DNA from 2 places in the Priestia sp. SRI_019 genome. Region 2 is predicted to be linked to the other one. Evidence: riboswitches for the same ligand, from Rfam matches in the RefSeq annotation. Region 2 holds a riboswitch; the other holds the start of a gene.

Region 1 (3,209 bases), on a different contig from region 2:
ATGTTAAAATCGGTTGATCACCGTTTTTGTACGTAAAACTGACGTTTTGAAAAGATAACACAGACTTATTCATGAATTGGCCACATCGCTTCGTTATAAGCCATATCCCAGAACATATACTCAAAACGCGTTGTATTTAAGAAAATTTCTTCGAGCTTTTCTAACTCCGCTTCTGATTTGTCTTCAGTAAGTGAGTCGAATAAATTAATGCACCATGTTGCTAGTTCTCCAAATTCTTCTGAGCTGTACATTTCAATCCACTCTCGATAAAACTCATTTTCAGCTCCAGGCTTTTCACTGAGTTCTTTTCCTATTTCCCAATAGCTCCACATACAAGGCAAAAGAGCCGCCACTAATTCAGCTAATGTTCCGCTTTGACCAACGTGCAGCATATAGTGTGTGTATGCAAGCGTTGTAGGAGATGGCTGCGCTTTTTCTAATTCTTTTTCGCTGATTTCAAATTTCTTGGCATACTCACGGTGCAGGCTCATTTCTTCGTTTAATGTAGAATCCAAAAGTGCAGCAAATTTCCCCATCGTTTGAAGATCGGTAGCTTTCATGGCTCCAATCGCAAATAATTTGGCATAATCAATTAGGTAAAGGTAATCTTGAATCATGTAAAAGCGAAACTTCTCCTTTTCAAGCGTTCCGTCTCCCATTCCCTGTACAAAGGGATGATTATGATTTTGACGCCAAATAGGCTGCAGCTTTTCGTATAATCGTTCACTAAATTTCATGATGATCACTCCTTATGCGTATGCAGCCACGTATAAATGAACTGCACCATCACTTTTGTATATTGAACAAGCTGATTTATATCTAATTGTTCGTTCACAGCATGTGCATTTGCTAAATTTCCCGGACCGTAAATAGCGGCCGGAATCCCCGCATCAGCTAGCCATCCCCCATCTGTTACGCTAGTTGACACATCAATTGGAGGTTTTTTCCCTTCTATTTGTTCATGAGTATTTGCAAGCAGCTGTACTCCAGCATGATTTTCATCAATTTCTAATGAGGGGAAGATTTCTCCTCTGTCTTCAATCATTGACGTGCCTCCCCATTCAAAGGTTGGCAGATTATCTTTTAACCATGGATCTGCTTTTGCAATAGCTAAAATGTATTCTTCCACTTCTTTTGATACTTGATCGTATGATTCATTAGGATAATAGTGAACGGTGACCCACAGCCTGCATTCATCTGCAATAAAAGCAGCATGTCTTCCACCTTCGATCACTGCTGGATTAATCGTGTTTGTCCCTGGCAAAAACCCTGGATAGCTCTTTGTAACAGCCCAGTGGCGCTCCAATTCTTGCAGCCCTCCGATCACTTTTGCCATCTTCTCAATAGCACTCGCAGCTAACAGCCCTCCTCCAGCATGAATCATACTTCGGCGTGTACCGTCATGATAGGTTTTACTGCTTTTTATCGTAATCCAGCCCGTGATCACTCCGCCTTGACCTTGAATATGTAAATCACTCGTATCGGCAACAAGCGCAAAGTCAGCTGTATATCCTTTCTGACAGCATTGCAGCGTACCTGCCTCTCCCACTTCTTCTCCTACAACGGATTCAAAAATCAAGTCTCCCGGCAGTTCGATTTCTGCTTCTGTTAAAAGCTGAACTGCAAATAATGCTCCTGCCAAGCCGCCTTTCATATCAGCAACTCCGCGTCCGATTATCATGTTGTCTTTTACCACAGCTTCAAATGGATTTGTCTCCCACTTTTCATTTTCTTGTACCTCAGCTACATCCATATGCCCGTTAATAATTAAACTTTGATAGTCAGCTGATTTTTTTCCTTTTAACGTGCCCACTACAATAGGATCGTTGCAATATAAATCCCACATATCGATGGAAAAACCGCAGTTTTTAAGAAAATCCGCTACGTAGCGCTGCGCTTCATGAGAATTTCGTGCAGGAGGCGCTGGCGTTTTATATGAAACAAGCGTTTTTACTAACTGGATTAGCTCCCCTTTGCGATCCTCTACCTGTTTGACAAGCAAATCAATTGTTTCTTCCATGTATGACACCTTCCTTTACGCATAAAAAAACACTTCTTTCGCAGGAAAGAAGTGTTTTTGTTTATATACAAAAAATTATTATAACGAGTTCGTAAGGAAATACCATACAAAACATCCATTACAATACCTCTTTCCTACGCTAGTATTACCTAGTTCAGGTCATAAGGGTTAAGACTTCTCGTCTCTCTCAGCTTAGAAAGCACCCCTAGTGGCGTTGTATCTCTATAAAATTAAACGATTATCATATGTTTACCTGTAATAGTTTTATCATAGTAAAGCGTTTTATTCAATAGAAAGGTTCATGATTTAGCAATGAAAATAGTTTCCTTTTTAGTAAAATAAAAAGCACACACCTTTTTTCAGTAGTATGTGCTCTTTACTTTTATAAGCTTACTAGTTAGCTATCGGCTTCTTTAAAAATACACCGTTTTTCCATTCAGACAGGAATAAGCTCAAGTTTTTGCCTCGGTTTCACTAACGAAAGCAGCTCATGATCTTCTTCTATCACATACCCAATCACGTTCACATTCGCATTTGCAGGCAAATTCGTTTTAGCTATTTGAACCTCTCCTCTGTAACGTCCGTAGCCATCATTGTCCATTGTAATTGCTCCGATTCTGCGCTCGACTGTATGAAATGGCGGCACTGGTTTTACAGATCGAGTATCAACTAAACGCAGAGCGTCTCTTGATACATCTGGACGCACGCTGTACGTTCCCTCTATATGAGGTGAACGAATGCGCAGCGGAATAATGCTGCTTTCTTGATATTGAACTAAACGCTTTAATAAACTTGAACCGACGCATGAATCTCCAATATAAACCTCCGCTACTCCGCAGCCGTATAAATCCACTGCAGAGGTAAAAGGGCATCTATTACGGTCTTTTTCTCTAGTAGGAAGACCTTGATAAATAGGGCCTCTCTTTTCGCCTTCCCCAGGAATATAAGCGCAGACTGGGATACGAAGTTCATTAAATAAATCTGTCTGCTTTTGAAAAAATGTTTCTTCAAGCCCTGTTTCAGGTCGAGGATAAAAATTATGCCATGCAAGCAGCTGATGATGATGAAGACCTGCACATAAGAGTGCTTCAATTTCTTGTGTGGATAACGTACTTGCATTAACAGCAATATAAAATTCATTCGCAAGCGAAAGAGTTTCTGCTGTGCTAAACCCATCGTCTAGTCTAAT
Region 2 (3,209 bases):
CTGTTCTACTTCATTATTGATAGATATTTGAACCACTGTTAACAAACTCTTTAGCTTTTTCTTTCATTCCTTCTTCTCTTACTTCGTTTACATCTTTTTCATTTTGTTGAGCCATGTTACGAATATCCTGAGAAATACGCATCGAACAGAATTTAGGTCCACACATTGAACAGAAATGGGCTGTTTTAGCACCTTCAGCGGGAAGTGTTTCATCGTGATATTCTTTTGCGCGCTCTGGATCTAGTGACAGGTTAAATTGATCATTCCATCTAAATTCAAATCTTGCTTTAGACAGCGCGTTATCGCGTTTTTGTGCTCCTGGATGGCCTTTTGCTAGGTCAGCGGCATGCGCAGCAATTTTATAGGTGATAACGCCTTCTCGAACGTCTTCTTTATTCGGCAGACCTAAATGTTCTTTTGGCGTTACGTAGCAAAGCATAGCTGTCCCAAACCAGCCAATCATTGCAGCCCCAATACCTGATGTAATATGGTCATAGCCTGGAGCGATGTCGGTTGTAAGCGGTCCAAGAGTATAGAAGGGAGCTTCTTGGCATATTTCCATTTGTTTATCTACGTTTTCTTTGATGAGGTGCATAGGGACATGCCCAGGACCTTCAATCATAACTTGAACATCGTGTTTCCAAGCAATTTTAGTTAATTCACCGAGCGTTTCTAATTCACCGAACTGTGCCTCATCATTAGCATCTGCAATGGAACCAGGACGTAGTCCATCGCCAAGTGAAATAGAAATATCGTATGCTTTACAGATTTCACAGATTTCTTCAAAGCGAGTATATAAAAAGTTCTCTTCATGATGAGCTAAACACCACTGCGCCAAGATGGATCCTCCGCGTGAAACAATACCTGTCGTACGTTTCGCTGTCAGAGGAATATAGCGTAAAAGAACACCTGCGTGAATAGTAAAGTAATCAACACCTTGTTCTGCTTGTTCAATTAATGTATCGCGATATGCTTCCCACGTTAGATCTTCTGCTACACCTTTTACTTTTTCAAGCGCTTGGTAAATAGGAACGGTCCCTACAGGAACAGGCGAGTTGCGGATAATCCATTCGCGCGTTGTGTGGATATCTTTTCCTGTTGATAAATCCATAATTGTATCGGCTCCCCAACGCGTTGCCCATGTCATTTTTTCTACTTCATCTTCAATAGCTGAACGAATAGCTGAATTTCCGATATTAGCATTGATTTTCACGTGGAATTTGCGGCCGATAATCATCGGTTCGCTCTCAGGGTGATTGATATTATTAGGGATAATGGCACGTCCTCTTGCTACTTCTTCACGCACGACTTCAGGATCCATCTGTTCACGAATAGCGATAAATTCCATTTCGGGCGTGATGATTCCTTTTTTCGCATAGTGCATTTGGGTTACATTTTGATTTTTTTTCGCGCGCAACGGTAAACGATTAGTGATAAAGCGCTCGTACTGATCTCTTGGATCACCATCATAATAACCGTTATCCTGTGGCTGAACCGTACGGCCTTGATATGTTTCTACATCGTTTCGTTCTGCAATCCACTTTTCGCGCAGAGCCGGTAATCCTTTTTGTAAATTAATTTCATAACAGGGATCTGTATAAACACCGCTCGTGTCGTATACACGTACGGGACTATTTTCTTCTTCCCCAAAAGATCCTGTAGTAGGAGACTGATGAATTTCACGCATAGGCACTTTAAGGTCTTCTCTGGATCCTTGGACATATACTTTGTGACTGTTTGGAAAAGGCTTTTTCATAGAAACTGATACATTTTGTTTTGACATTACATATTCCTCCGGTTTCGCATAAAGTGTAGCTATACCGAACCATAAAAAAATCGGGTTCTGTGATAGACAGAACCCGATGGAATAGGCGAAAAAAGAATAAACATATACTATTCTTTTCAAGACTACTTCCCTCCGCTGGTATAACCCAAATCAGGTTCAAAGGGTTAAAGAGTTTTATTGCACTCTTCTCTCAGTCTGAGCTATCAGACACCCCTAGTAGAAATAACATTCGAATTATTCAATTTACGGCTTAAGTTTACCATCATTCGGTAAAAAATCAACCCTTAATATAAAAAAGCTAGACAATTAGCGTTGTCTAGCAGCGTCGATTGCAATTACAATAGCTGTAATAATATGCATGATAAACCCTAAAAATGGAATCCAAGCAACCAGTGAGGTAACAAGTCCTAGTATGTTTCCATAAGCAGATAACCCGCGTCTATTCGCTAAAATGAGTGTGATAGCATGAAGAATAAATCCAATAAAAAGAGGGGTATAACTAAAGCCCATAACAATCCCAGCGCCAATTAAAGGAATTCCGAGTAACGCTTCATACCCAGCAGTAATCCATTTCATTGTACGTACATTTCCATTCATAGTAAAAAGCCTCCTAAAAAAGATACTACTATATACGAGAAAAGAGAGAAAAAAGTTTCAAATTACTTAGGGGATATGCCGTATAAGCAAGCACTAGTTGATTAAAATGATAGATGACAGTAAAGGGGATGGAAAAAACATAATGATTTAGTCATTTTTTCACACCAAAGAAAAATAGTCTAGATGATTCATTTTTAGCTAAGGACCCGGAATTTATACCGAACACAGCGAATGCTTTTTAAAACAAATAAAAGCTGATATCTTGTTTTTTGGTTCTAGCATGTAAGGTTTTTATTACAAATTATTAAAGATTCTTATCTTTTTGCAAATACACATTGTATTTCATAGTTTTAACAATTATGATAAAAAAGCAAGTGTCAAAATAGGAAAATAGTTGAGCATGTAAAACGAAGCGATAAGCTTATTAATTTGAAAGAAAGGCAAGGTATATAGCTTTATGTGGGAAATTATTGTAGCAATCATTTTAGGGATTGTAGAAGGTTTAACAGAGTTTGCTCCTGTTTCGTCAACTGGGCATATGATTATTGTGGATGACCTGTGGTTAAATTCAAAAGAATTATTTTCATCTCCAGTAGCTAATACATTTAAAATTGTTATTCAGCTAGGGTCGATCTTAGCAGTAGTTGTTATTTTTAAAGATCGTTTTATTAATTTATTAGGATTGGGAAAAAAACCAGCTGCTCCAATTGGACCGACAAATCGCTTGAATTTAATGCAGGTAATTGTTGGTCTGTTACCCGCAGGAGTGTTAGGACTTTTGTTTGATGATTACATTGATGAACATTTGTTTTCTTTAAATACGGTG

Evidence for each region. Region 2 has a riboswitch for thiamine pyrophosphate ahead of thiC (phosphomethylpyrimidine synthase ThiC). Riboswitches for the same ligand answer to the same signal wherever they lie in the genome.
Region 1: another riboswitch for thiamine pyrophosphate. It lies ahead of AC2YJL_RS19695 (acetylornithine deacetylase); the one in region 2 lies ahead of thiC (phosphomethylpyrimidine synthase ThiC).

What each region holds. Positions count from the first base shown of each region.
Region 1 is NZ_JBYCZN010000003.1:273,431-276,639, reverse strand. It holds gene AC2YJL_RS19705 (ABC transporter ATP-binding protein) at 1-73, opposite strand, end outside; gene tenA (thiaminase II) at 66-737, opposite strand; gene AC2YJL_RS19695 (acetylornithine deacetylase) at 743-2,020, opposite strand; TPP riboswitch at 2,135-2,237, opposite strand; gene AC2YJL_RS19690 (MupG family TIM beta-alpha barrel fold protein) at 2,457-3,209, opposite strand, start outside.
Region 2 is NZ_JBYCZN010000014.1:11,770-14,978, forward strand. It holds gene thiC (phosphomethylpyrimidine synthase ThiC) at 14-1,783, opposite strand; TPP riboswitch at 1,897-2,011, opposite strand; gene AC2YJL_RS26990 (hypothetical protein) at 2,093-2,383, opposite strand; gene AC2YJL_RS26995 (undecaprenyl-diphosphate phosphatase) at 2,841-3,209, shown strand, end outside.